4 regions of the Rhizobium sp. NPDC092011 genome follow, and region 4 is predicted to be linked to each of the others. Evidence: riboswitches for the same ligand, from Rfam matches in the RefSeq annotation. Region 4 holds a riboswitch; each other region holds the start of a gene.

Region 1 (7,317 bases), on a different contig from region 4:
ACGGGAATGTCCTTCTCAAACCGGAAATCAGAGGGCGCAGGAAACGCAGCCCTGCACCTCGGTGCCGGACAGCGCCATCTGGCGAAGACGGATGTAGTAGATGGTCTTGATACCCTTCTTCCAGGCGTAGATCTGCGCCTTGTTGATATCGCGGGTGGTCGCGGTATCACGGAAGAACAGCGTCAGCGACAGGCCCTGGTCGACATGCTGGGTGGCCGCCGCATAGGTATCGATGATCTTTTCCGGTCCGATCTCGTAGGCGTCCTGGTAGTAGTCAAGATTGTCGTTGGTCATGAAGGCGGCCGGATAATAGACGCGGCCGATCTTGCCTTCCTTGCGGATCTCGATCTTGGAAACGATCGGGTGGATCGAAGAGGTCGAGTGGTTGATGTAGGAGATCGAGCCCGTTGGGGGCACGGCCTGCAGGTTCTGGTTATAAAGGCCAGATGTCATGACCGACGTCTTCAGCTCAAGCCAGTCTTCTTGCGTCGGGATGTGGATACCGGCCTCTTCGAAGAGCTGCTTGACCCGTTCCGTCGCCGGCGCCCATTCCTGCTGCGTATATTTATCGAAGTATTCGCCGGAGGCGTATTTCGAATTCTCGAAGCCCTTGAAGCTCGTTCCCCGCTCGATCGCCAGGAGGTTCGAGGCGCGGACCGCGTGGTAAGTCACCGTATAGAAATACATATTGGTGAAATCGACACCCTCTTCAGAGCCGTAGAAGATGCGTTCGCGGGCGAGATAACCGTGCAGGTTCATCTGGCCAAGGCCGATAGCATGGCTGTCGTCATTGCCCTTTTCGATCGAAGGCACGGAGGAGATATGGCTCATGTCCGAGACGGCCGTCAGCGCCCGAATGGAGGTTTCGATGGTCTTGCCGAAATCGGCGGAATCCATCGCCGCGGCAATATTCAGCGAACCCAGGTTGCAGGAGATGTCCTTGCCCATGTGCTCGTAGGAAAGGTCATCATTATACTTGCTGGCTTCGCTCACCTGCAGAATTTCCGAGCAGAGATTGCTCATGGTGATGCGTCCGGCGATCGGATTGGCCTTGTTCACCGTGTCCTCGAACATGATGTACGGATAGCCGCTCTCGAACTGGATCTCGGCGATGACCTGGAAGAAATCGCGCGCCTTGATCTTCTTCTTCTTGATGCGGCTGTCGGCGACCATTTCGCGATATTTTTCGGTCACCGAAATTTCAGTGAAGGGGACGCCGTAAATGCGCTCCACATCGTAAGGCGAGAACAGGTACATATCGTCATTGTTCTTCGCGAGTTCGAAGGTGATATCCGGAACGACGACACCGAGCGACAGGGTCTTGATACGGATCTTCTCGTCGGCATTTTCGCGCTTGGTATCGAGGAAGCGCATGATGTCGGGATGGTGGGCATTGAGATAGACGGCACCAGCTCCCTGGCGGGCTCCAAGCTGGTTGGCGTAGGAGAAGGAATCCTCGAGCAGCTTCATCACAGGGATGATGCCGGAGGACTGGTTCTCGATCTGCTTGATCGGTGCACCGGCCTCGCGGATGTTGGTCAGCGATAGCGCCACGCCGCCGCCGCGCTTGGAAAGCTGCAGCGCGGAATTGATGCCGCGTGCGATCGATTCCATATTGTCCTCGACCCGCAGCAGGAAGCACGAGACGAGCTCGCCGCGCTGCTTTTTGCCGGCATTGAGGAAGGTCGGCGTCGCCGGCTGAAAGCGGCCAGAGATGATCTCGTCGACCATGTCCTTGGCCAGGGCTTCGTTGCCTTGTGCCAGCGCCAGCGCCACCATGCAGATGCGGTCTTCGTAGCGCTCCAGATAGCGCTTGCCGTCGAAGGTCTTCAGCGTGTAGCTGGTGTAATATTTGAAAGCACCGAGGAACGTCGGAAAACGGAACTTCTTCGCATAGGCGTGATCGAAGAGATCACGCACGAAATTGAACGAATACTGATCCAGCACCTCTTGCTCGTAGTACCCCTCAGTCACCAGGTAATCCAGCTTCTCCCGCAGATTATGGAAGAAGACGGTGTTCTGATTGACGTGCTGAAGGAAATACTGCTTGGCCGCCATGCGGTCCTTGTCGAGCTGGATCATCCCCTGCTCGTCATAGAGATTCAGCATGGCGTTGAGGGCGTGATAGTCCAATGCCGTTTCCGTGGCCTTCGCTGGCCGGTCAAGCGTTAGCGTGTCCAAAATCGTTCCAATCCGTGTCTGACATTGGCGACATCCTCCTCCGTTCCCAAAAGCTCGAACCGATACAGAAACGGCACTTTGCATTTGGTAGAGATAATGTCGCCGGCGATACCGTAGGTCGCCCCGAAGTTGCTGTTGCCCGCGGCGATGACCCCGCGGATGTTCGAACGGTTATCCGCATCGTTGAGGAAACGGATCACCTGCTTGGGCACGGCACCCTTGCCTCCTTCGCCGCAATAGGTCGGCACGATGAGGACATAAGGGCGGGTAGCTCGAAGCTCCTCCCCCGCTGACAGCGGGATACGAGCGGCCGGCAAGGCAAGCTTGGCAACAAAGCGATGAGTGTTCTCGGATCTGCTGGAAAAATAGACGAGCTCACCCACCGCCCAACTCCTCAGGCGAGGGCGCTGATCATGTCAGGACGAAAACCGGCCCAGTGCTGCTCACCGGCGATGACGACCGGTACCTGACGGTAGCCGAGGCCCTGCACCAGCTCGTAGGCGGCGTTATCGGTGGACACGTCAATGATGGTGTAATCGATACCCTGGCGGTCGAGCGCGCGGGTGGTCGCGGTGCATTGAACGCAGGCGGGCTTGCTGTAGACGGTAATGCTCATTGGATGTCCTCGTGTGTCTTATAGGCGTGCGAAAGTGTTCGGGCACCAGACGATGCCCGCATTGCAGGATGAAAATGAAGACGGATGCGGCGCGCGGTCGGTCGCTTAAACGACCGTCATTCACGTAGCCGAATATGGGTACTCAAAAACATGGACTTCACCCCGAAGTAATTCATGCGGGGCATTCGCGGGAGCGAAGACGCCGGCGGTCATGCCGCACAGTTCCCCGCTCGCCACCCGGACACCCCGCCCGTGGACGCTATGCTCGAGGCAGGTCTCCTGGCTCGCGGGTCGCAGCATCCGATCTTGCCTTCCCAAGACACATGTGTCCCAGTGGCCATGTCGAACGAACGCTCGCCGCTCACAGTTGCGGGGGCAGCTCCGGCTTGACGACCATCATGTCCGTCGACCGGATTCCCATCTTCGCCTCCAATCCTTGCGAATCGAAGGAACCTCGAACACTATATATAGTATATGAGGTTAAAATTGCGTCAACTGGTTCCGCGCGCCTGCTCCAATTTCAGTGTTGATAATATGTGGATAGCACCACCAATCCCTGCATCTGCGGGGCTGGACAACTCAGATGTTACTTTATAACAATAGGCATGTAATGTTATTACATAAAGGATCACCCATGTTTTGCTCCCGCTCTGCAACCCTCCTGGCCGCCTCCTCGCTGGCGTGCGCATTGCTATTTCCATTTCCCTCCCTCGCCGAAGAAGAGAACACGGCGGAAAGCTGGAGGTTATTTGTCGCCGATCATAGCCTGCCGATTGTTCGCGCATTCGATGTTCGGAGCGGCCGCGAAATAGGCCGCTTCGACATCGACGGATATGCCGCGCTTTCGCTCACCCAAACCGGCAAAACCGTCTTTGCCGTACAGGGCGACAAGAATGTGGTGCATGCCATCGACACAGGCATATCGCTTTCCGATCATGGCGATCATCGCGATATCAAGCTTTCCGACCCGAAACTGCTTGCAACCGTGGTGAAGGGAGAAAAACCTGGCCATGTGGTGAGCCATGCAAACGATGTAGCGATCTTCTATGATCGCGGCGGCAAGTTCGACCTCCTGTCGGAAACCGATCTTGCCGAGGGCAAAGCCGACATTCGGGCTTTCGGCACCACCGCGGCCCATCATGGTGTCGCCGTGCCAATGGGCAACCATCTGCTCGTGTCGGTGCCCAACATGGACTTAGCCGTGAAAGAAGGCGAGCTGCCGCCGCGTCTCGGTCTGCGGGTACTCGATCGCGCGGGCCAGCAGGTAGGACAAGTCGCGCCCTGCACCGGACTGCATGGCGAAGCGACATCTGCCCGGCTGGTCGCCTTCGGCTGCGAGGAAGGCGTCCTCATCGTACGCCCCGGCGGGATCGACGGTCCGAAGGTCGACATGCTCGCCTACGGCACGGCGATGCCGAAAGGCAAGGTCTCGACCTTGCTCGGCGGCACGTCCATGCAATTCTTCCTTGGCAACTACGGCGAACAGACTATCGTCCTGATCGACCCCGATGATAAAGCCAATCCCTATAGGCTGATCGAGCTACCGACGCGGCGCGTGGACTTCGTGCTGGATCCGGCGAAGCCACGGCATGCCTACGTCCTGACGGAAGAAGGAAAACTGCATCTCATCGACACGGTCGACGGCGTGATCGCAAAGTCCGAGAGCGTGACCGAGCCCTACAGCAAGGATGGCCATTGGCGCGATCCGCGGCCGCGTCTGGCCGTTGCCGGCAATCTCATCGCCATAACCGATCCCCGTCACAGCGAGGTGCGTCTGATCGATGCCGAAACCTTGAAGGAGGTCGGCAATATTCCCGTGGAAGGACAGCCCTTTGCCATTGTCGCCGCCGGAGGATCGGGCGCGACCCACTGAGATCGCGCAACCTCCCCAGCGCAACTGACATCGTCCCAGCCACATGAAGGAAACCGGCCGTCACGGCCGGTTCCATCGCTCGGCTAGCTCAGGCGAAGCGCGTGGAGAACACGGCTTTGCAGGAAGCTTCAAGATGACGCTTCAACTCGTAAAGCAGTGCACAGATCGCAAGGGTGGCAACGACAATGGGGACGAATAGCGAAGCAGACATCAGTCCGAGCTGATCCAATGCGTAGGCGATAAGCAGCATGACGGTCTGATGGAGCACGTAGTAGGTGAGAATGGCTCGATTGAGATAGCGGATTAAGGCATTTTCGACTTTGCACCAGATCTTGGCATAGCCGAGAACGGCGACGATAGCACACCATTGAAAGGTGCCTCCAAGTGCCCTTCCCAAAAGCAGGCGCCATTTTTCAGGCTCGGCGGCCGGCATAACGACAAAGAGCAACGCCAAGACCAATGCGCACGCCGACGCCACGCCCAAGGCCGGTTTCCGCATGTCGACCACGTCATCCCAATAGTCATCGCGCGTCGCCATCGCCGCTCCGATAAAGAAGCATACGATATAGACGGCGTGACTATACCAGTCCCCCAACATGTTGGGCGTCGGCGGGAATGCCGGCCTGAGCACGAGCCGCAACAGCACGAAGAGTATGACGGGCAGTATGAGAAGCCATTTTCCGGTCAGCCAGGAGGCAAGCCTATCGCCCGCATGAACCAAGAGTTGCGGCCGAACCGACACCGCAAGCGTCAGGATGGCTGTATAAATCCAGAGGTAGGCGAGATACCACAAATGCTGCATGCCGGCGAGCTGGGCCAGCTCACCATTCGGCAAGAGTATCGGCGTCCAGGTCGCATAGTGCCAGAACACGTCATAGAAGCTGACGTTCACGTCCAAACCTGCGTTCAACCACACATAGATCTGGGGAGGTATCAGAAATAGGAGCCCTAGCAGCAAAGGTATCAGCAATTGCCTTGTGCGAGCACTTCTTAGCGCATCCGGAGATTGCCGCGTCAGCAAGATACCCGTCACCGTTCCTGAAATAATAAAGAGCAGAGACATCCGCCAAGGATGCGTCCATAAATAAATGAGATCAAAGACGGCAGAGCTGTCCGGCGCCTTCAGCAGAAAGGTTCTTGAGTTGAACATCAAGCTGACATGATAGACGATCAGCAGCATGAAAGCTGCGACCCTGACATAGTCCAGATCATATCGACGCGACACCCTATCCATGATTTAGCATATCGAACTTCAACCTTTAATGGATGGTAAAAGCCGAATTGCCATAATTCACAACGCGCCGCTCCGGAGGCCCAAAACCAGCGGATGTGCCCAGCGGGCCAACGCTATTTCCCGAGCACGACGTCGATATCGACGCGGGAGTTGTCGAGAAAAACTCCCATCGGCGGGCTTATCTCTGCATGGCCCTGCTTTCGGATGGAACCCGATGAAAAGGGAGATTTTCCAAGACCAGCCGGAATGTTCAGGCCGGCCGATCGCCTTCATCGCCTCGGCTCTCGCGGATGCGGTCAGCGAGATCGAGAAAATTTTGTCGTATGCGGCGCACTGTAAAATCGAAACCGAACAAGCGCCCACTGTCACTGAACCCAACCGCTTGGGCAGCTTCTGAATGCTGAAATGCTTCGAAGGCCGCTTCGAAAGCGCCGTTCGCCTCGGACAGACGGCCTGGATCGATATCGCCTCCTTCCCTCAGAGCTTTGCCACAGGCCTCGGCAAAACCGGCCTGTGCACGCAGAACCTGCCCGGCCTGCAAGCCAAGCGCCTCTACGACCTCGGCGGGAAACGGCGCCTCAAACAGATGGCTGACATAGGTCATGTCATTGCGGATGCGCCACAACGAGCGCGGAATAGCATCGGAGATCCCCTGCTTTGCCAACCACAGCGATCGCTCGCGCTGCGCATCGGTCAACAGAGCTTCCGTGGCGACCAGCGATTGCCGCAACCCGATATTGGCCTCTGCCGCCGAGACCGCTTCGCCCTTTTCGGCGGCGGTCGCAAGCGTGCGCATGATCTGCGCCATGACGTCGAGTGCTGATGCGAAACGGTCGAGCACGACCGTTCGCGAACGGGTCGGCAGGATGAAGAGGCTAGCAAGGACGCCGATGACACCTCCCAGCGTGATTTCCGCAATGCGATCAAGCACGAAAATCCCCACCGGGACCGTTTGCGAATGGGTCAGCATCACGATCGCGGCCGTTAGTCCGGCGTTCTTCAGACGCGGCGCTCGCACGGAAACGAAACTGGCGAAGCCGACGACGCTGATCAGTGCAATTCCGATGGGAAGCGGCTCGTGCGGCGTCACGAACACTGCCGCACCGCCAAGCACCGCTCCCGCGACCGTCGCAACCAAGCGGTCAACGGCCATTCCGGCGGTTGCGCCCACCGATGCCTGCATAACGATCAATACGGTGAACACAGCCCAATAGCCCTGCTGAAGATTGAGCAGTTGGGAAAGCGCATAGGTTACTGTGCAGGCAATCATGACCCGCAGCGCCTGTATGGCAGCGCGCCTGGTCTGAAACGATGAGGTTTTCGGCGGGGGCGGAGGTCCGCTTTGACGAGATGCGGGCTCTGTCATTGCGCGACTTTCCAGATGGAAACGTGTGTTGACAATGGCCGTGTGGG
Region 2 (7,317 bases), on a different contig from region 4:
GGCCGGGTGCTGTTGACCCTGACGAGATCGGCCTCGGCGACCGACAGCGCCGCCTCGGACATGTGAAGGGCGGCGGTCAGCTGCGGGCTTTCGAGCTCGGCGATCACAGCGCCGCGCTCAACATTGTCGCCGACATCCGCGTTGAGTTTGGTGACACGCCCCGAAACCCGAGGGCTGACATCGACCCGATTGGCCGACACTTCACCCTGGACGATCAATGGCGGCGGCTTCGTCGCAAACCATAGCAGAACACCCAATGCCGCCACGATCACAATGCCAATCACAACACGAAGCGTTCGCAACATACAGCCCTCTCCATATCAAACGCTCGAGGCTCAAACCCCGACAACTCAAACGCTCACACAAATACAATGCGAGGCTAAAAAGATGCGCCACCACGCCCCTCCACCTCATCGTCGCCAGTTCGACCGACTGTCCCTGGGTCTGCGATCGCTACACTGCCATGCGAACTGTAGCAGAGGAAACTAATAAAAGCACTGACCGCAGGTCGATCTGAGGCGTCCTCGATTTCTCCGCGATCCCGCCGCATACCGTCAGACATGGATGGTGGTTTGCGGTAGTTTAATTGTACCCGAAGTGCTTGACCGTCCAGCCCGAAGCTCCAGATAGGCAAGGTGGATGACACGCGTCCACCGGTACAATCCATCCGGAGTTGCCAATCCTTCGATCGTCTTTGCGAGCGCCTTGTTTCTCCTATGCGTTGCATCTCACGAAAATCCCTGACCTTTGGGGTCGACTTGAAGGTGACCTCATCGCAATGATCCACAATTCGTGTGACGCAACCGCGTTTTCCACAGGCGGCAGGCTTGATAAACCATCCCGCAGAGATTGCTTGGTATTTCACTCCGACCTCGGCTATGGCCAGGCCGGGCTATTCGAAATGGCTCCGCACGAGGATCGGGTACGTTGATGGAAATTCAAGCGCATTTGCCATCCCTGGTGCGTGTTCTGGGGCAGGTGGCGATCATCGTCTATGCCTATTCTTGGGTCACCCGGACCATCGAGCGCGGCATTCTGAAATCTGTCGCCGTCGGACTGCTCTTCGGTCTTGGCGGTATTTTGTCGATGGGCGATCCCATTCGATTCATGCCCGGCGTCATTCAGGACGGACGTTCGATCCTGCTCGTTCTCACCCCGATCTATGGCGGCATCGTCGGCACCATTGTTGCGGCGTTCATGATGGCCGTGTTTCGTTATCTGGTTGGCGGCCTTGGTGCCGTGAGCGGGGTTGCCGGCATTTTGATCGTGGCGACAGCAGGATATGTTTTGACACTCTTGCCGCGACAGTTGACCGGCACCGGATGGAGACGCTCGGCTCTGTTCGGCCTTGCGACGACGACATCTCTCGTCGTTCTCGTTTTCCTGCCGTGGTCGGTCGCGCGAGAACTTCTGATCTCGGCGACGCTGCCGGTGACGATCGTCAACATCCTCGGCGTCATGTTGCTGGCGGACCTGCTTGAGAAGGAAAGCTATCGCATCGGTATTCAGCGCGCTCTCGAAAACGAAGCCACGCTCGATCCTCTGACGCAGCTGCCGAACCGTCGTGTCCTGCAGCGGGAAGGTGATCGCTGCAGCAAGGAAGCCGGGATGCGGCGGGTTCCCTTTTCGATCATCATGCTCGACATCGATCATTTTAAGAAGATCAACGACAATTGGGGCCACACCTTCGGCGATACGGTCCTGGCACGGGTTGCGGACGTGATCCGTCGGACGGTGCGCAAGACCGACATAGCCGCCCGCTATGGCGGTGAGGAAATCGTCGTGCTGTTGCCGAATACGGATATGCGGGCCGCCGGCATTGTTGCCGAGAAGATCCGCAACGATATCGAGACAACGGTCCTGATGTTCGGGCAGGAGACTGTCCATGTCACGGCCAGCATCGGCATCGCCTGCTCGTTCGAGCCATCGACGGATTTCAAGTATGTTCTCGAAGCCGCCGACAAAGCGCTTTACCGCGCAAAGGCGGGCGGAAGAAACCGCGTCGAACTCGCGGAAACCGCATAGCGACTTGTAGCTCGGCGCCCTTCGCGACGTTCCGCCAACTCCGCCGTGTCGCGTTCGCATCCTTGTTTCTACCGCTGTCTTCTTGACGGAACTGATCGCCCGGCTTAACTGGACGCGACGGTTCCCCAAGGAAGACTCCGCGGGGATTAATAGGGAACACGGTGAGGACGACCCAAAAGGGACCTAGACCGTGGCTGCCCCCGCAACTGTAAGCGGATTGCCGATCATCCGGGTGTGAACAGCGTTCCGTTCATCTCCGAAGGCTTGAGGCCGTGCCACTGCGACCACAATCGCGGGAAGGCAGATGATCGTCAGATATCCGCGAGCCAGGAGACCTGCCGTCGATCACGATCCAATCAACCGGGCGGGGATGCTCGGAAAGGACAGAGAATGATTGACCTGAGCCTTCGACATTATCGGGCGTTTTTCGACCTTGATTGGGATCTCCTTAACCGGCTGCGGTCTGCCTGAGCGCGATTGCGCTGACGCCGCCAGATTTCCATTCCGATCGAGACCTTTCATGCGCCATTTTTTGACGACCGTAACATTTGCACTTGGGCTTACCGGGTTTGCCGCTTCCGGCTTTGCTGCAACCCAGTATCCGCTCACCATCAACAATTGCGGCCAGCAGGTCACCTTCCAGAAGGCGCCCGCCAAGATCGTATCCATTGGCCAGGGCATGACCGAGATCCTGTTCTCGCTCGGCCTTGCCGACAAGATCGCCGGAACCGCGGTATGGGTCGGTCCGGTGCTGCCGCAATATGCCGAGGCCAATAGCAAGATCGCCCGGCTTGCCGACAATGACCCAAGCTTCGAATCCGTTGTCGGCAAGGAGCCGGATCTTGTGGCTGCCGAGTTCGAATGGCATGTCGGCACGCAGGGCTCCGTCGGCAAGCGGGACCAATTCTCCAAGCTCGACATCAACACTTATGTTGCGCCAACCGATTGTGTCGCCAAGGTCAATACCGATGGCGGTGACGGTGTACGCAAGGAGCTGTTTACGATGGATCTCGTCTATCAGGAGATCAACGAACTCGCGCAGATCTTCGACGTCAAGGATCGCGGCGACGCCCTGGTCGCCGATCTGAAGAAGCGCGAGGCGGATGCTGTCGCATCGATTGCCGGCGCAAAGGCCAAGGACCTTCCGATCGTGTTCTGGTTCTCCAGCAAGGAAGTCAGCGGCGATGCCTATATCGCCGGCAAGAACAGCGCTCCGGCCTATATCCTGAAAACGCTCGGTGCGAAGAATGTCGTGACGACGGAAGAGGAATGGCCGCTGGTCGGGTGGGAAACCATCGCACAGGCCAACCCTGCGGTGATCGTGATCGCGGCGATGGATCGCCGCCGCTATGCGGCCGACGATCCGAAGGTCAAGCTCGCCTTCCTCGAGAAAGACCCGGTCACTAGCCAGCTCGACGCCGTCAAGAACAAGCACTTCGTGATGATGGACGCGCAATCGATGAACCCGACCATCCGGACCATCGACGGCATTGAGATATTGGCCAAGGGCATCAAGTCCTTTGGTCTGGCGCAGTAAATATGCGTCTGATCGCAGAGCGGCGAGACCGGTGGGCGCTATTGGCGCTCACCACGGCTGCATTCCTCCTTTTGGCCTTCATGATCAGCCTTGCGGTCTCGATCGGCGAGATTTCCATCCCGCTGTCGACGACGGCAAAGGCCGTGTCGAACCGGCTGTTCGGAACGGATTTCGAGCTTAGCCGGATACATCAGGGCATCGTCTGGGACTATCGTCTCAGCCGCGCGCTCGTCGCGGCAAGCGCTGGCGCATCGTTGGCGCTGAGCGGCGTGATCCTGCAGGCCTTGCTGCGCAATCCGCTCGCGGAACCTTATGTTCTCGGCATTTCCGCCGGCGCCTCCACGGGCGCGGTTTGCATCATGATCCTCGGGCTCGGCTACGGGGTTCTGGGGCTTTCCAGCGGTGCCTTCATCGGCGCGGTTGCCGCTTTCCTGTTCGTCGGCCTGCTCGCAGCCGGTGTCGGTGGAACAAGTGAGCGCATCATACTGTGTGGTGTCGCCGGTTCGCAGCTTTTCAATGCGCTGACCTCCTATATCGTGACCACGTCGGCGAATGCCGAGCAGGCAAGGGGTGTCATGTTCTGGCTTCTCGGCTCGATGAGCGGCGTGCGCTGGCCGGATGTCTATCTCTCTGGGCCGATCGCCATTGTCGGCTTCGTGGTCTGCATGGCGCATGTCCGCGTGCTCGACGCTTTCGTTTTCGGAACCGACGCGGCGGCTTCGCTCGGCATCGCCGTGCGCCGCGCACAGATCGTGCTTCTGGGAACGACGGCTTTCATGACGGCGGCGGTTGTCAGCATCGTCGGCTCGATCGGCTTTGTCGGGCTCGTCATTCCGCATGCAGCCCGTTTCATGGTCGGCCCCAATCATGACCGGCTATTGCCAGCGTCCGCGCTCGGCGGCGCGATCTTCATGGTTGCTGCCGATATTGTTTCCCGGATCATCATTCCCCAGCAGATCCTGCCGATTGGCGTCGTGACTGCTTTGTTCGGCGCTCCCGCCTTCGCCATCATTCTTTATCGCGCCCGGAGGACGGCATGAGTATCGCGGTCGACAACGTCACCTTCGCCGCCGGCAATACGCTCATTGTCAATGGCATCAGCCTCGCGGTGGAAAAGGGCAAGGTGCTCGGCCTGCTCGGGCCGAACGGTTCCGGCAAGTCCAGCCTATTGCGGTTGATCTGCCGGCTGCGAAAAGTGAAGAGTGGCGTCATCCGGCTCGGTGGTGACGACATCGCCTCAATTTCCCGCGGCGATATCGCCCGCCGCATCGCGTTGGTGGAGCAGCAGGCGAACACGGATATGCAGGTGACGGTTATCGATGTTGTCCGTCTTGGCCGTACACCACACCGCGGGCCGCTTTCCTCATGGGGCGCCCTGGATGACGCAGCGGTCCTCGCCGCGCTGGCCCGTGTCGGCATGCAGGATCGGGCGGGCCAGCTATGGCAGACATTGTCCGGCGGCGAGCGTCAGCGTGTTCATATCGCCAGAGCACTTGCGCAGACCCCCAGCGAATTGCTGCTCGACGAGCCGACAAACCACCTGGATATCCAACACCAGCTTGAGATACTGGGCCTGATTTCGAAGCTTGACGTCACGTCGGTCGTCGCACTGCATGATCTCAATCTGGCGGCGATGTTCTGCGATAGCCTGGCGGTCTTGCAGGAAGGGCAAGTCGTTGCCGCCGGCTCGCCGGAAGAGGTGCTGACACAGGAGCTGATCGAGCGGGTTTTTGGCGTGCGTGCGCATGTCCAGAAGTCGTCGGTTCATGGCCGCTGCAACATTCAATATATGGCAGGCTGACCTCATGGACGGCGCAAATTTCGATCTCAAGGAAGAAATCCGCGATTATTGGTCGAAACGATCGGAGACTTTCGACCTCGCATTCGGTCACAAAATCGCTCCCGGTGCTGAAGCCGATGTCTGGCAGAAGCCGATCCGCATGGCTCTCGGCCCGCAGCCAAAGCAGGTCCTGGAGCTTGCCTGCGGCACAGGCGAGGTAACGCAGCTTATCCACGATCTCGGCCATGACGTGACCGCGTTGGATTTTTCTGAGGCGATGCTTGCCGTCGCGCGCAGGAAACATGCGGGCAAGCCGCGCCTTCGTTTCCTGCTGGCCGATGCCGAACACACGATGGAGCCGGATGAGACCTATGACGCAATCGTCTGTCGCCACCTTGTCTGGACGCTGACGCGGCCGGAAGAGACGCTGAAGGAATGGTTCCGGCTGCTGAGACCCGGCGGACGCTTGGTGATTTTCGACGGTGATTGGGCGCAGCCGAAACCGGGCGGCCGGATCGCCACGATGCTGATTGCGCTGATCGACCGCATTTGCGGTGCTGACAGAAATTACGACGGCGCGCTCAGCAGCCGCCATGCGCGTATCATGAAGGCGCTGCCCTTCGGTGACGGCCTGCGCGCAGAGGCGCTTGCGCCGATTTTGGAAGCTGCGGGCTTTGCGGAGGTTCAATTGCAGTCGCATGCACCCATCGCGAAGGCGCAGCGGAAGAACGCAAATCTGAGAAACAAGCTGCGGACCTTCGTCTATCACAGGTTCGTCCTCGTCTGCACCCGCCCTGCACTCCAGAGCGCCGTGCTTCCCTTTGGAGGTACAGAGGTCGCTCTATCTGTTTGAATCTACGCATCAGGCTTTCCGAAAATCGATTCCGATTTTCGGGCCGATGCTGTAGTCGGCCGAAAAGGCTTCCGGCTTGGGAAAATTCCTGGAGCCGGCTCCCGATATGAAGACTTTGCCGGCGGCCGCTCAGAACCCGATGCTGAGTTTGGCATTGAACCCGTGTTGCTGCGCGGATGCCGCAACCTGGCCGCTATAGGAGACGGCGAATGTCGTGTTTTTGGCGAGACGGAAATCGAGGCCTGCTTCCACGATGCCGACATCTCTGGCGATGGGAACTCCCGCGACGTCGAAGCCGGCACCCGATGTGAAGCTATTGGTCGAGACGGGCATGGTGTCGCCGAATGCGTGGCGCCAGCCGAGCGTTCCGCGCGCTACTGTCGGAAGACTGCCGATGTCGAAATTGGCGGCCGTTCTCAGCCCCAGGGTCGCAAACGTCACTTCGGTCGTCTGCTCCTTTGCCGAAAGCATGGTGGTGCGGCCGGCTTCGTCAAAGTCGTTGGTATCGAGTTTGATGTGGGTCAGCCCAGCATAGGGCTCGAAGGAGGTGTCGTCGATTTCGAAGCGATAGCCTGCCTCGCCGAAGAACTGGAAGGTTCCCGCGCCGTAGCTGGCCCTCAGGCTGTCCGAGAAGCCTGGTATGGCAATCGCGCGACGGATGTCGATATCGCTCCAGCTGTAGGCAAGCCCGCCACGGAGGCCAAGCTGCCCGCCGGCCGTATTCCACGCGCTGCCGCCATAAAGGCCGAGATGGTAGACGTCGCTGGAACCGGAAGAGGATCGCGCATCAACCTCAAGGCTGCTGCTGCCGTAGCCTGCGATAATGCCGAGCCGCCCGCTATCTGCGACGCTCGCATCGGCACCGATCAACAAGCCGCCGGTCGAATACGACAGTTTCGCCGCGTTGCCGTCACCGTCGATCGAGCTCCAGGCGCCGTAGCCATAGCCCCAAACCGCAAGCCCCTCATCCGAGGTTGCATTGGTCGCCTTTGCTCCATTCCTGCCGTAGGTGAAGACCGGTGCAGACAAGGCAACAACATCGCCAAAGGCCGCGCGGATGCGATTGGCGGCGGCTTCGCGAAGAAAGCGGCTATCTTCGATCATGGCTGTCTTGGCCGATGC
Region 3 (7,317 bases), 110 kb from region 4:
CGGGTGGTGCCTATTCGTACGAAAAGCGCGATGAGGACGGGACTGCCTTGAAGTGTCGTCAGCGGCTCCAGCGTGTCCGGATGACGGACGGCGACCACTTCGGCAGTCGCAAGCGGCTCTGTCTCGATGAAGGCGCGCAGGGTGTCCTCGAGAGCCAAGGGTTCGTCAGCCCCAAGTGCGTAGAGCCTTTCGGCTTCCGCAAGCGCCTTCGGTACGATGACGGCGGCGGCACGCTCTTCCTTCGAGAGATAGGTGTTGCGCGAGGACAGGGCCAGGCCATCCGTATCGCGAACGGTCGGTACGGGAACGACACGAACCGGCTGGGCCAGATCCTCGACCATGCGACGGATGATCGCCACCTGCTGATAATCCTTTTCGCCGAAATAAGCGCTATCAGGCTGGACGATATTGAAAAGCTTGGTGACAACGGTTGCGACACCGGCAAAATGTCCAGGGCGGACCGCGCCTTCGAGTTCCGTGCCAAGCTTCGGCACGTCGACTACAGTTTCCATGGGGCGCGGATACATATCAGCCACTTCGGGTGCGAAGAGGAAATCGACACCTGCCTCGCGCAGCATGGCGCTGTCGCGCTCAAGATCGCGCGGATATTTCGCCAGATCCTCATTGGCGCCGAATTGCAGTGGATTGACGAAGATCGAGGTGACGACGATATCGTTCTCGGCTTTGGCGCGGGAAACCAGCTCCATATGGCCGGCATGAAGGTAGCCCATGGTCGGCACCAGGCCGATGCTGCGACCGGCTTTGCGATGTTCGCCGAGCCGTTCACGCAAGGTGGCTATCGTGCTGATGACATCCATAATGGCACTCCTCCCAAGGCAGTGCCGCCTCACACCGCCCGTTTCCGTCCCTAGAATTCGGCGGGCCGTTCTAACGTGTGCAGTGCAAAAAGGCAATTCAAGGCGCGTGATGTGGTGGGCGTGGGGATGTTGTCCAATCCGCTGCCTGTCCTGTCGGGAGGATGATATTGCAGGTGCGAGACTGGTAACTGGAAACCTCGCGTAGCTGCCTTGGATATAGCCTCGCTTCCCAAAGCATACCCCAAATGAAATCGCTCTCCGAGGCGAGGCCCGGGAGAGCGAATGCGATATGATGTCGTCTCGTGTCGAGGTTACACCGAGCGGGTCAAGCCGCCGTCGACCTTGAGGTTCTGGCCGGTGATGTAGCCGGCGCCATCCGAGGCGAGGAAGGCGACGGTGGCGGCGATTTCGGCGCTGGTGCCGTAACGCTGCATCGGCACGGTCTCGCGGCGCTCCTCGGTTGCCGGGAGGCTATCGATCCAGCCGGGCAGGACGTTGTTCATCCGCACATTGTCTGCGGCATAGGTGTCGGCGAAAATCTTGGTGTAGGAAGCAAGTCCCGCGCGGAAGACTGCCGAGGTCGGGAACATTGGCGAGGGTTCGAACGCCCAGGCGGTGGAGATGTTGACGATCGCGCCGGACTTCTGCTTCTGCATGATGGGGGCGACGAGGCGCGTCGGACGGATGACGTTCATTAGATAGACGTCTAGGCCGGTGTGCCATTGCTCGTCGGTGATCTCAAGGATCTGAGCGCGGGGGCCGTGGCCGGCGCTGTTGACGAGCACGTCGATCCGTCCCCATTTCTCCATGGTCGTGTCGACCAGTCGCTTGAGGTCGTCATTCGACTGGTTCGAGCCCGTGATGCCGATGCCGCCAAGCTCTTGTGCCAGCGCTTCACCTTTTCCGGAGGAGGACAGAATGGCTACCTTGAAACCATCGGCAGCAAGGCGTCTGGCGCTCTCCGCACCCATGCCGCTGCCGCCCGCTGTGATAACAGCCACTTTTTCTATCGACATTTTCGGTTCCTCTTTCATCTCGTTCGGATAGAGTTTCTTGCCTCAAATTTACCGATGAAATATCATCTTTCCTGCGCGTGGGCGAAGCAGTTACGCTCTTATTTGTCAGTAGAAAAACTATCGCATGGATGGCTCAGTCGGTAAACTTCCTTCTCTGAATGGTCTCAAGGCGTTCGAGGTATCTGCGCGGCATCATAGCTTCAGGCTTGCCGCCGAGGAACTCGGTGTTACGCAAGGCGCTGTGGCCCAGCAGGTGCGCGGGCTGGAGGCGGAGCTCGGAGTCAAGTTGTTCGAGCGGATGCCGCGAAGTCTTGTCTTGACGGGCGAGGGGCGTGGCTATTTCGCCGATATCAGGCGTGCCTTTGAAATCATCGCTCAGGCGACTGGCGATCTTAAGCCACAGCCCGTCAGGCTTACGATCAGCACCACGCCGACATTCGCATCGAAATGGCTGATCCCACGCCTGCCGGATTTTACGGCGCGTCATCCGGATCTCGACCTCCATATTCTCGCGACGGAGCGCATGTCTGGCTTTCAGGCCGATGGGGTGGACCTTGCCGTGCGCTATGGCAGACCACCCTTCGGTCCAGGACTGGCGACGGAGTTGCTATTCGAGCAGGAAATCATTGCGGTTTGCAGCCTGGTGCTGCTGCTTGAGCGAAAGCCGCCGACTACCTCGGAGGAGCTTGCAGGTTACGTGCTTCTGCATGATGCCCATAATTCCTGGCCGGAATTCATCGACAGGCATTTCGGAGGCGCGGCGCAGGCACCCTACAAGGGGATCAGTTTCAACCAGACCTCACACGCCATCGAAGCTGCCATTGCCGGGCAGGGCATCGTGCTTGCCAACCGGGATTTCGTTGCCCGAGACTTGGCTGAAGGGCGCCTGATACAGATCGTCGAGGGATCGCTAAGCGGTCCCTCCGATTTTTACATGGTCTGGCCACGCTACCGGAAATCGGCGGCCCTGGAGACGGTTATCGCCTGGCTGGGTGAAGAGGCGAGACGGAAATGAGGCGGTGGCCCCTGCCACGCCTTGACCGGCTCTCGAACATCGGACATTGCTGCGTTGTAACGGTTCTGCGGACCTTTGGTCCGGAGCTAAGAGGGAATCCGGTCACAATGCCGGAGCTGCCCCCGCAACTGTAAGCGGCGAGCCGTCGTCCAAGATGTCACTGAGGGAGCCTCCTTGGGAAGACGGACGGCGGTGATGAACCGTGAGCCAGGAGACCTGCCGCTACAGATAACGTCCACGGGCGGGGTGTCCCGGTGTGCCGCTTTGCGACCGGCATGTCTATGCCCGGCGCCGATGCGTCATTCCATTGCCCTGCCTTCCAATCGAGATGGTAGTGCTCTTATGTCAAATACGCCTTCCGGGGTTCACACGCAGTCTCCCACAACACTGATCGACATCGTCTTTCCAGGCGATACCAACCACCATGGCACCTTTTTCGGAGGCGCAGGCCTTGCGTTGATGGATCGCGTCGCCTTCATCTCCGCCACAAGATACGGCCGCGCGCCTTTCGTGACCGCCTCTTGCGAACGGGTTGATTTCAGACAACCGGCTCGCATCGGTCATATCGTCGAATTTACAGCGCTTCCCGTCAGGGCCGGGCGTCGTTCCCTGACGATCGAGGTGGAAATGGTTGCGGAGGCCATCGCCGGCCGGGAGCGGCATGTTTGCACACGCGGCGTCTTTCACATGGTTGCGATCCCCGAGGAGCAAAGCGCGTCTGACTGGATATTGCCACCACTTAAATCGCAAGCCGAGCCGCCCCGAAGCGAAGGCGCGGCGATGGTGGATATTGTATTTCCCGATCAGGCCAATAGCGCCGGAAAAATGTTTGGCGGCGAAGCGGTGGCCTACATGACGAAGGCTGCCTTCATTGCCGCATCGAGACTTTCCGGGAGGTTGACGGTACTGGCGTCTTCGGAGCGCATCGACTTTTCCCGCCCTATCGTCGTTGGCGAGATTGTCGAGGTTTGCGCCGAGGTCATCGAAATCGGGCGGACCTCAATGAAAGTGCAGACGGTCCTCTACTCCGAGAACCTTCTCAGCGGAGAGCGACATATCACGGCGACGGGACATTTCGTGATGGTTGCCGTTGATGCAAACCACAAGCCTGTCGTCGTCGAGCGATGAGTTTGACGCGGCGAGTGCGTGCTTCCTGATTGCCCTGGCTCATCCATCACGATGCGGTTGAAGGCATGATGTGGAAGATGATCGTCTCTCTGGCGCCGTTGCTCCAGGCTCCGCCGATCGAGCAGATTTTCGAGGAATGAAATGCCATCTGGCGTGGCCGGCGCGTCTTGGCACATATGCCTGCCATCCACCTGCTTGCGCGCGGCCCTTAGTATTCGGTTCCTAAGGCTTTCCCGGGATTAGCGCTTTTCTCAATCTTTTGCTGTTAGCTGACCGCATGGCAAAGATCGTGGCATTGGCGGCATATTTCTATCAGGCGGCCGTGGCATTCGGGCTGCTGATCGCAATAGCGCATTTGCTTGCGCCGGCGGATTACGCGGCCTACTCGCTTTTCATCACCATCAGCCAGTTTGCGGCGATCTTCTGCTTCGAATGGATCCGCCATGCCTGCAGCCGCTTCTATCCGGGTTCGACGCCCGGGAGCGAAGCACTGGAGCGAAAGGCGCTGACCGTCGAGTTTGCCGTATGCGCGATGATCTGCCTGGTCGCTGCATCCGCGTCGATCTTCTTTTCGGTTCCCCGCGAGATTGCGATGCTTGGCGCTCTTGTTGCGGTTTTGCAGGGCGGAAGCGATCTTCATCTCACCATGCTGCGCTTTCGCCAGGAGTTTCGCGCCTTTTCCCGACTGCAGGGATCCCGCGCCACCATTCTTGCCGTCGGTACGCTCGCCGGAGCAATGGTTACTCCAAACTTCACCTGCACGATCATAGGGTTGCTCGCCGGCTATGTTGCCTACGGCTCGTGGGCCATATTTCTGACCCGCGACAGTCTGCGCGAAGCGGCGCGTCTCGAGCCAGCGCTGATCCGCAAGCATTTTGTTTATGGCAGCGTTGCGGCCAGCGCCTCGGTGCTCGGTATGCTTGCGCCGTTGGGCTTGAAGTCGATCCTGACGGCGGCGTTAGGGGCGGGCGGGGCTGCAGGCGCATTGCTGGCGCTCGATCTGCTGCAGCGGCCGTTCGTGCTGATCGTTTCGGCACTGCAGGCCATTCAATATCCGGATGTGGTCGCCTCCCATGATCGCGATGGTATAACTCCTGCGTTCAGGAAACAGCTTGGAGATTACTATTCGCTGCTGACCGGCCTTACATTGATGACCGCGGCCGGCATTTTCGCCCTGTTGCAGCCCGTGGCGCATCTGGTTATTTCGGCTGGCTTGCGCGACGGATTTCTTGCAGGCGCGCCTTTTGTCGTCGGTCTTTCGGTGTGCCGCGCCCTGACATTGAACATGTCGCCGACGCCTGCGCACCTTCAGCGCCGATTGCTGATGATTTTCCTGTTGGCTTTGGTCGATTGCGTCCTGCTGAATGTCGGGACGCTGCTTGGCGGCTATTTCGGCTCGTTCGACGATGCGGCGCTCATGTTCGGCGGTATGATCGGTGCGCTGGTGGCAATGGCGATCGGGGTGAAGGTGCTCACTTTGCTGCCCTTCAGCTTCATCTGGCGGCCGGTCATTTTCTCCGCCATCGGTCTCGCCGTGCCGGTACTTGCAACGGCCGGCTTTGAGTATTCACTTTGGATATCGGTGACGATTGGCGTTGTCGGTGGCGCTGTGTTCTGCGTGCTCGGCCTTCACAGCTATTTCGTCACGATGTTCCGGCCGCAAGCCCGAAGTTAGATCCGTCAGAGGGCCTCCAGCATGGATAGCACACGCTCCGCACTGCTGTTCCAGGAGAAGCGCGCGACATTCTCGTGGCCGCGTCGGCGCAGATCCTCACGCAAAGCGCCGTCTGCGGCAATCCTCTGCATGGCGGCGACAAGCTCGTCCTGCCTGGTGGGATCGAAGTAGAGCGCAGCATCGCCCGAGGCTTCGCGGACAGCGGGGATATCGGCGGCCAGCACCGGGCAACCCTGCGTCATGGCTTCGAGCGGCGGAATGCCGAAGCCTTCATAGAGGCTGGGAAAGACGAAGGCCGTGGCATGTCGTTCCAGCGCGGCGATCTCTGCATCCGTGAGGCGACCGGGAAAGAGCTGCCTGTCACTGGACTGCGGCCCGTCGGCCTCGAACACGGTCGGAGCTGTGCCGCCGACAACCACGAGTTTCTGGTTTTCATCGCCAAGGGTTTCGAAGGCGCGAATGGCGAAATCGAGATTCTTGTTCGGCTTCATCGTACCGACGAGAAGGAAGAAGCCGTTGGTCTGTAATCCGAGCCGCTGGATGATGGCCTCATCGGGTTGAATGGCGGCGAAGTGATCGACGGCATTGTAGACCACATCGATGCCGCTTGCGGGGACCCGGAAAACGGAGGCAAGTTCGTCGCGCGAAAACTCCGAGACCGTGCCGATCTTGGCGGTGCGGGTGAGCACCGTGCCGAGGGCGCCATGCAGCATGCGGTAGCTGCGTTTGAAGGATTGCGGGTGCCGGAAGATGGTCGCGTCATGGATGACCACCATTTGGCGGCGATGCAGGAGAGGACCGCTGCCGCCGAAGCCGATCAGCCGGCTGCCGCGCGATCGCGAAAGCAGAGATGTCTGTTCCCAAATATGACCGGGGCCTGAGCCGAAAGAATCGACTTCTATGGCGGAAAGACCGATGTCGACGCGCGTATGGCGCGGCACCGCCAAGCGCCATCTTGCACCCTTCAACGTAGACGGTACCGCACCTGCGGCGATCTTGCGGTCAAGCGCCAGCGTCAATTCGCGTGCAAAGCGTTGTACGCCGGATAATGGCTGGCTGAGAAATCGCCCGTTGATGGTAATCGATTGCACTCGAACGCCCCGGTATGTCATTGATCGGGGCCAGTCTGCATTAGTTTCCTTAGAGAAGGTTTAGCTCCGCCTGCCTGATTTTAGGCAAGCGCGTCCCTGCTGTCGATCGTGGCGACGCCGCGCGTCCGCATCTCTTCGATCGCAGCCTTGACGCCGGCGGGATCGATCCCGCGGCTTGCGTCCTCGATGAAGCGGACTGTAACGCCGGAAAGCATCTCGACCGCGTCGATTGCGGAGAATTTAACGCAGTAGTCGGTTGCAAGTCCGCAAAGGTCGAGCGCGGTCACGCCCTTGCCGCGTAGATAGGCGGCCAGGCCCGTAAGTGCAGCCTGATCGTTGTCGCGGAAGGCCGAATAGCTGTCGACCGCCGGATTCTGACCCTTCTGCTGGATAAAGTCGACGGCATCGACGTGGAGTGCCGGATGGAAGCGAGCGTCTTCGGTATTCTGGACGCAGTGGTCGGGCCACATCATCTGTGGCTTGCCGGAGAGCGTGCCCATTTCGAAAGGTTTTTTGCCGGGATGGGCCGATGCGAAGCTGCCGTGGCCGGCCGGATGCCAGTCCTGTGATGCGA
Region 4 (7,317 bases):
AAGATCGCGGCAAAATCAAGGCGGAATGCCTGATTTTCAGGGGCTAGGTCATCGTGGAGCGAAGAGGAATGACACGGGCGATCATGCTGCAGGGGACCGGCTCCGATGTCGGAAAAACGGTATTGGTCGCGGGACTTTGCCGACTGTTTGCCAACCGGGGCGTGAGGGTCCGTCCATTCAAGCCGCAAAACATGTCCAACAACGCAGCCGTGGCGGAGGATGGCGGCGAGATCGGCCGCGCCCAATGGCTGCAGTCGCTCGCGGCGCGCGTTCCGTCTTCCGTCCATATGAACCCGGTTCTGCTGAAGCCACAATCGGAAACAGGCAGCCAGATCATCGTACAGGGCAAGGTCTGGGGCCATGCCAAGGGCAGGGACTATCAAGCACTGAAGCCGCAGCTGCTTGGAGCCGTGCTCGAAAGCTTTGCCGCCATAAGGGCCGGAACCGATCTCGTGATCGTCGAGGGTGCAGGCTCCCCGGCCGAGATCAATCTTCGGCGGGGCGACATCGCCAATATGGGTTTTGCGACCCGCGCCAATGTGCCGGTGGTGCTGGTGGGCGATATCGATCGCGGTGGTGTCATCGCGTCGCTGGTCGGCACCTATCATATATTGCCGGAGGAGGATCGACGCATGATCCGCGGCTACCTCATCAATAAGTTTCGCGGCGACGTCTCTTTGTTCGCGGAGGGCATAGAAGCCGTCGGCGGCTTTACGGGCTGGCAATGCCATGGCGTCGTTCCGTGGCTGAAAGCGGCCGCTCGGCTGCCGGCAGAGGATTCCGTCGTGTTGGAGAGGCTGGCGCGTGGCTCCTCTGCTGCGCTGAAAGTTGCCGTGCCCGTATTGTCGCGCATCGCCAATTTCGACGATCTCGATCCGTTGAGGGCCGAGCCAGACGTCGATCTCGTCTTTGTCCGTGCGGGCGAGCGCCTGCCTGCAGACGCAGGCCTCGTGGTGTTGCCGGGCTCCAAGTCCACGATCGGTGACCTCATCGATCTGCGCGAACAGGGCTGGGATCGCGATATCGCCATGCATGTGCGTCGGGGCGGCCGCGTTATCGGCATTTGCGGCGGCTACCAGATGCTCGGCAGAACGGTCTCCGATCCGCTCGGTATCGAAGGATCGATCATAGAGACGCCCGGACTGGATCTTCTCGATATCGGGACGGAAATGGCGCCGGAAAAGACGGTACGAAACAGCATTGCCGTCTCAAAGGAATATGACGTGCCGCTCTCCGGTTATGAAATTCATCTCGGCGTGACGACCGGCGCCGACTGCGAACGGCCCTCGGCTGTCATCGATGGCCGGCCGGACGGCGCGATATCGCCTGATGGCCGTGTCATGGGCACGTATCTGCATGGTCTTTTCGGAAGCGACGCCTATCGGGCAAAGCTGCTTGCAAGTTTCGGCCTGGCCGGCGAGCGGATGGATTATCGCGCCGGCGTCGATGCGGCATTGGACGAGATCGCTCGGGAGCTCGAAGGCGTTCTCGATCCTGCCTGGCTGGATAGCCTGGTTCGCTGAAACCGGTTTCTATGGCCTGTTCTAGAGTTCGCCCGAAACTTCGCGGCGACGGCGGTCGAGTTCTTCGCTGTAGCGCCGCAGCGTATAGCTTTCCGTCAGCAGACCAATGACCTTGCGTTCGATCAGATCGTTGACCACGACCAGTGCTTCGCTCTTTGTCTGGTCGAACATCGCAGCTGCCTGCTTGGCGTTCATTTGCGGCTGCAGGAATTCGTTGCGAAGCCGGATGAAGTCAGCAAGACCGTGCTCCTCGTCATCCTTTTCGACCGGGCTCGCATAGACATCGGGCACGAGAACCATCCCGGAATATTTCTCGTTCTTGTCGATCAGGATGACGCGCTGCGCCGAGCCGATCGGGAAGTTCTTACGGAACTCCTCGATGCTCATGTCGATGCTTCCCGTATGAACGTCAGGGCGCATCATGCGGGCAACGGTGAGGTTGCGGATCCAGCCGACGTCATGCGCGCTGCGGATGCTTTCGCCGCGCAGGTGGAAACGCCATGTGGCGAAGGAGTAGCCGAAGGTGGTGCGCACCACGAGTGACGAGGTGATGACCGCCGCCAGCACGAGGGCGGTGATGGGGAAATCGCCGGTGATTTCCAGCGCCAGGAACGTCATGGTCAGCGGACCGCCGATGATGGCGACGGCAAGCGAACTCATGCCGACCACGGCATAGACTACCGGTGTCAGGGTGGCGTGATCGAGATAGGGTGCGCAATAGGCGAAGATCTTGCCGAGCAATGCGCCCATGAACAGGGAGGCGAAGAACAGGCCGCCTCTGAAGCCGGAGCCGATCGACACGGCGGAGGCGAGTGATTTGAGCAAGAAAAGCCCGACGAGCGCTCCCAGCGTCACGTCCGTGGACAGATTGAGATGCAACGCGCCGTGCCCGGCCGACAGAACCTGCGGCGAGATCAGTGCCAGCAGGCCGACGACGAGGCCGCCGAGAGCCGGGCGGAAGGGCATTGCGATCGAGCTCTTGCGGGCCAGCTCCTCCACCCAGGCGACGCCTTGCATGATCAGGATGCCGATACCGGCGCAGAAAGCGCCAAGCAGGACGGCAGGAAGATAGTCTGCTGGCACGATCGCGCCGAAATGGCCGATATCGATGGCGAAATCGTCGCCGGCGAGCAGTCTGGCGATCATTGTCGATATCAGCGCCGAAACGACGACCGGCGTCAGTGTCAGAATGGAATAGGTGCCGATAATCAGCTCGAAGGCGTAAAAGGCGCCAGTCAGGGGCGCGTTGAATGCGGCGGCGATAGCGCCTGCCGCACCGCAGCCGACGAGCATGCGCAGATCTGCGCGGCGCATCTGCATCTTGTAGCCGAACTTCGACGCGATGCCGGCGGCCAGCTGCGTGTAGCCTGCCTCGAGCCCGACGGACGCGCCGAAGCCATTCGAGATCAGGTTCTGGACGGCAACGATGATACTGTCGGTAAGCGACATGCGACCGCCATGCAGCGCATTGGCTTCGATCGGGTCGACCATCGGCTTTTTGCGCGTACGCGACAATATATAGAGAAGGATGCCGAGGATGATGCCGCCTGCGATCGGTGCGATCAACAGCACCGACTTGTCAGGAATTGCGACTGCGGCTGAGCTGAGGCGCTCATAGTCCGTTATGCCATAGATGAGGCTGTGGAGCTTGCGCGAGATGTAGCTCATCGCCGTCACGGCGCAGCCGGAGGCTATTCCCGCCAGCGCGCCCGCGAAAACAAGACCCAATTCGCCGCGGCGTAGCAGCGCCCTGAATCGACCGAGATCGAATAGGGCCGAGAAGGCGCCGAGGCGGCGAGGTTGAAATTTCTGTAGCATGGGGAGCGGACGATATATTTTTACTCGAATGTGAGGGCTTAACCTCTATAAACTCCTAACATCAAAGAAATACGGCAAAAAGACCGGCGTTCTCTGGGGAATTTGCGACGATTTCGCACAAGATGCGTCGGACGTCACATCATCTATGCCCTTGATTGACTTGAACTGGGCGAAAGCCTAATCATTGCGGCCATAACGAATGGTTCCTAAGCGGCGATCTGCCGCATGGGATGAAAAGGGAATGTGAAGGGGCGGACCCAATCCGGGCGTTCTCATCACAGCCGACCCCGCGACTGTAGAGCGGTCAGGGTCTTTCGTTCTGTTTGCAGGGTATTCCGTCTGCGGTTTGCATGGGGCGACCGGGCGGGACAGCCGCAAGCCGAAAAAAGCCACTGGCGTGGCATCATGATCAATCGGGGCAGGACGCCTCTCATTCTACGAATCGTCCGCCTTTTCATGATGTGTCTGCCGGGAAGGTGAGAAAGATCCGCTGGTGCACGATCGGGGGCGACCGGTTTCGGTCCGCCCCCGTCGCGGCGCCTTATCCGCGAGCCAGGAGACCTGCCAAGCGTGCCGGGCGAAGAGCCTGTTTCGGGAACGCAAGTTCCGCTGCCAGCACGGAGGTTGTCGTGGCACAAGACGAGTTTTCGGCGTGTAGACGCCCGTTTCCGGTTTCAGCGCCACGCTGCCGACCCGCGCTTTCGTGCGGGAGCGGGAATAGCTGATGTCTTCCGCGACCTCCCGGTCTGTCTTCGTCCTCGGTGGGGCGCGCTCCGGCAAATCCAGATTCGCCGAATCCCTGATTTTGGACACTGGCCTCGAACGTCACTACGTGGCGACAGGGCAGGCGTGGGATGACGAGATGCGCGAGCGCATTGCACAGCATCGTGCCGATCGCGGCGATCTCTGGCAGACGCATGAGGAGCCGATGGATCTCGTGGCGCAGCTCGCCGCCATCGACGCCGAAGGACGCGCTGTTCTCGTGGACTGCCTGACGCTTTGGGTGACCAATCTGATGATGGCGGAACGAGACATGATGTCGGAGTTCGCCACTCTTACGAAATTCCTGCCGCAAGCGAGATCGCGGCTCGTTCTCGTGTCCAACGAGGTGGGCCTTGGAATCGTGCCGGAAAATCGCATGGCGCGCGAGTTTCGCGATCACGCCGGCCGTCTGCACCAGATGGTCGCGGCGGCAAGTGCCGAAGTTTATTTTATCGCAGCGGGTCTGCCGCTGAAAATGAAGGGTTAATCCATATGAACCAGCAAAAGATTCCCGCTACCGTCATCACCGGCTTTCTCGGCGCCGGCAAGACGACGATGATCCGCAACCTCCTGCAGAATGCCGGCGGCAAGAAGATCGCGCTGATCATCAACGAATTCGGCGATCTCGGAGTCGACGGCGACGTGCTCAAGGGCTGCGGCGCGGAGAACTGCACGGAAGACGATATCATCGAGCTGACCAACGGCTGCATCTGCTGCACGGTTGCCGATGATTTCATTCCCACCATGACGAAGCTCCTGGAGCGCGATGTGCGTCCGGATCACATTGTTATCGAGACCTCGGGTCTTGCGCTGCCGCAGCCACTGGTCGCAGCCTTCAACTGGCCTGATATCCGCACCCACGTCACCGTCGATGGCGTCATCACCGTGGTCGATAGCGCCGCTGTTGCCGCCGGCCGCTTCGCTGACGATCACGATGCGGTGGAGGCTCGCCGCGTCGAGGACGATTCGCTCGACCACGAAAGCCCGATCGAGGAATTGTTCGAGGATCAGCTGACCTGCGCCGACCTCATCGTGCTCAACAAGACTGACTTGATCGATGTCGACGGTCTCGGCCGCGTCCGCGCCGAAGTTGCCTCGCGTACCGTCCGCAAGCCGACGATCATCGAGGCGAAGAACGGCGATGTGCCGGCCGCCGTCCTGCTTGGTCTCGGGATCGGCACGGAAGACGATATCGTCAACCGCAAATCGCATCACGAGCTTGAGCATGAGGACGGCACGCCGCACGACCACGACGAGTTCGACAGCTTCGTCGTCGAACTCGGCCCGATTGCCGATCCTGTGGCCTTCGTTGATGCGCTGAAGGGCGTGATCGCAGAGCATGATGTACTGCGCCTCAAGGGCTTCGTCGATGTCCCCGGCAAGCCCATGCGCCTGCAGCTGCAGGCAGTCGGTAGCCGTATCGATACCTACTTCGATCGTGCCTGGACACCGGGCGAAGCCCGTGCAACCCGGCTTGTGGTCATCGGTCTGCACGAGATGGACGAGGCGATCGTTCGCAAGGCGATCGGGGCGCTGGTCTAAGGTCAGTCCATGCACCTCCTCCTAGCTCAAAAGGGAACGATCAGTGACGGCGAAGAGGCGATCGATCTTGGGCAGTCGCCCGGCGATATCCTTTTTCTGTCGGCCGCCGATACCGAGCTTGCGGCGATTGCCGCAGCGCATGGCGGGGGCGACTGTTCCCTTCGGCTTGCGAGCCTGATGAGCCTCAAGCATCCGATGTCGGTCGATACCTATGTCGACCGGACGGCTCGGCATGCGAAGCTCATCATCGTCCGGGCGCTGGGAGGGGCGAGCTATTTCCACTATGCGCTGGAGGCGCTGCACGCCTGTGCGGCGCGCCGGGGTGTCTTGATTGCTGTATTGCCGGGGGATTCAAAGCCCGATCCTGGGTTGACGCCCTTCTCCAATGTCGCGCTGGATGATCTCAATGCGCTCTGGTCCTATCTGATCGAGGGTGGCGAGACGAACTCGAACGCGTTTCTCGCCTATGCCGAGGCGATATTGTCGGGTGCGGAGAAGCCGATGCCTGCCGTGCCCCTGATGAAGGCCGGCATATGGTGGCCGGGCCGGGGCGTGATCGGCGTCGAGGAGTGGAAGAGAGTTTCCACTTCGGAAGTGGTAGGCCCGGAGGGACGCGCCCCCCCGACCGTGGCGATCTCCTTTTATCGCGCTCTCGTACAGAGCGGCGAGACAAAGCCTGTCGAAGCCATGATGCAGGCGCTTATCGGCGAGGGCATGCGGCCGCTGCCGGTGTTTGCCTATAGCCTCAAAGATCCGGTCTCTGTCGGCATCCTTGAAAGCGTCTTTACCGAATTGAAGCCGGGTGTGGTCATCAATTCCACCGGTTTTGCCGTTTCGGCGCCAGGCGCGGCTCGCCAGGCGACGGTCCTGGAGACAGGCGATGCCATCGTCCTGCAGGCCATCTTCTCGGCTTCGTCGAAGGAGGCGTGGGAGGCATCATCGCAGGGACTGTCGGCGCGTGATCTCGGCATGAACGTGGCGCTGCCTGAAGTCGATGGGCGTGTTCTTGCCCGTGCCGTGTCCTTCAAGGCGGCGGCTCGCTATGACGAAAGGGTCGAGGCCAATATCGTCGCCAGCGAACCGCTCGAGGATCGCATGCGCTATACGGCGCGGCTTGCCGCCAATTGGGCGCGGCTGCGCAACACGTCGCCCGACGATCGCCGTGTCGCGCTGGTTCTGGCGAACTATCCCAACCGCGATGGACGCCTGGGCAACGGCGTCGGACTCGATACACCGGCCGGCACGATCGAGGTGCTGAAGGCGATGCGGGCGGTTGGCTATGGCGTTGCCGATCTGCCTTCCGATGGCGATGCGCTGATGCGGCATCTGGCGGAGGGGACGACAAATTCGGGGCATGACGGCCGCATGGTCCGCGAGAGGCTTTCCTTCAGCGACTACAAGGATTTCTTTTCGTCGCTTCCCAAACAGATTCAAGATGGCATCGTAAGCCGCTGGGGTGAGCCGGAGGCTGATCCCTATGCACTCGATAACGGCTTTGCCCTGCCGTTCGCCCGCTTCGGCGAGGTGCTGGTCGGCATCCAGCCGGCACGCGGTTACAACATCGATCCGAAGGAGAGCTATCATTCTCCCGATCTCGTTCCGCCCCACGGCTATCTCGCCTTTTATGCGTTCCTGCGCCGCTCCTTCGGTGCCCATGCGGTCATCCATATGG

Evidence for each region. Region 4 has a riboswitch for cobalamin ahead of cobU (bifunctional adenosylcobinamide kinase/adenosylcobinamide-phosphate guanylyltransferase). Riboswitches for the same ligand answer to the same signal wherever they lie in the genome.
Region 1: it holds a riboswitch for cobalamin, as region 4 does, so the genes downstream of both, nrdH (glutaredoxin-like protein NrdH) here and cobU (bifunctional adenosylcobinamide kinase/adenosylcobinamide-phosphate guanylyltransferase) in region 4, are expected to answer to the same signal.
Region 2: it holds a riboswitch for cobalamin, as region 4 does, so the genes downstream of both, ACIQJ2_RS03580 (ABC transporter substrate-binding protein) here and cobU (bifunctional adenosylcobinamide kinase/adenosylcobinamide-phosphate guanylyltransferase) in region 4, are expected to answer to the same signal.
Region 3: it holds a riboswitch for cobalamin, as region 4 does, so the genes downstream of both, ACIQJ2_RS11870 (acyl-CoA thioesterase) here and cobU (bifunctional adenosylcobinamide kinase/adenosylcobinamide-phosphate guanylyltransferase) in region 4, are expected to answer to the same signal.

Annotation. Positions count from the first base shown of each region.
Region 1 covers NZ_JBIVSO010000001.1:1,359,622-1,366,938, reverse strand. The annotation lists gene nrdF (class 1b ribonucleoside-diphosphate reductase subunit beta) at 1-2, opposite strand, end outside; gene nrdE (class 1b ribonucleoside-diphosphate reductase subunit alpha) at 28-2,181, opposite strand; gene nrdI (class Ib ribonucleoside-diphosphate reductase assembly flavoprotein NrdI) at 2,169-2,564, opposite strand; gene nrdH (glutaredoxin-like protein NrdH) at 2,576-2,797, opposite strand; cobalamin riboswitch at 3,049-3,269, opposite strand; gene ACIQJ2_RS06240 (hypothetical protein) at 3,432-4,670, shown strand; gene ACIQJ2_RS06235 (acyltransferase family protein) at 4,759-5,904, opposite strand; gene ACIQJ2_RS06230 (FUSC family protein) at 6,155-7,270, opposite strand.
Region 2 covers NZ_JBIVSO010000001.1:734,707-742,023, forward strand. The annotation lists gene ACIQJ2_RS03570 (HlyD family secretion protein) at 1-305, opposite strand, end outside; gene ACIQJ2_RS03575 (GGDEF domain-containing protein) at 931-2,025, shown strand; cobalamin riboswitch at 2,127-2,383, shown strand; gene ACIQJ2_RS03580 (ABC transporter substrate-binding protein) at 2,546-3,562, shown strand; gene ACIQJ2_RS03585 (FecCD family ABC transporter permease) at 3,565-4,602, shown strand; gene ACIQJ2_RS03590 (ABC transporter ATP-binding protein) at 4,599-5,363, shown strand; gene ACIQJ2_RS03595 (class I SAM-dependent methyltransferase) at 5,368-6,195, shown strand; gene ACIQJ2_RS03600 (autotransporter domain-containing protein) at 6,325-7,317, opposite strand, start outside.
Region 3 covers NZ_JBIVSO010000002.1:710,429-717,745, forward strand. The annotation lists gene panC (pantoate--beta-alanine ligase) at 1-818, opposite strand, end outside; gene ACIQJ2_RS11860 (SDR family oxidoreductase) at 1,130-1,834, opposite strand; gene ACIQJ2_RS11865 (LysR substrate-binding domain-containing protein) at 1,959-2,849, shown strand; cobalamin riboswitch at 2,893-3,088, shown strand; gene ACIQJ2_RS11870 (acyl-CoA thioesterase) at 3,192-3,977, shown strand; gene ACIQJ2_RS11875 (hypothetical protein) at 4,255-5,652, shown strand; gene ACIQJ2_RS11880 (glycosyltransferase family 4 protein) at 5,658-6,743, opposite strand; gene pncA (bifunctional nicotinamidase/pyrazinamidase) at 6,824-7,317, opposite strand, start outside.
Region 4 covers NZ_JBIVSO010000002.1:820,982-828,298, forward strand. The annotation lists gene ACIQJ2_RS12375 (cobyric acid synthase) at 69-1,523, shown strand; gene ACIQJ2_RS12380 (chloride channel protein) at 1,545-3,341, opposite strand; cobalamin riboswitch at 3,525-3,925, shown strand; gene cobU (bifunctional adenosylcobinamide kinase/adenosylcobinamide-phosphate guanylyltransferase) at 4,066-4,590, shown strand; gene cobW (cobalamin biosynthesis protein CobW) at 4,596-5,645, shown strand; gene cobN (cobaltochelatase subunit CobN) at 5,655-7,317, shown strand, end outside.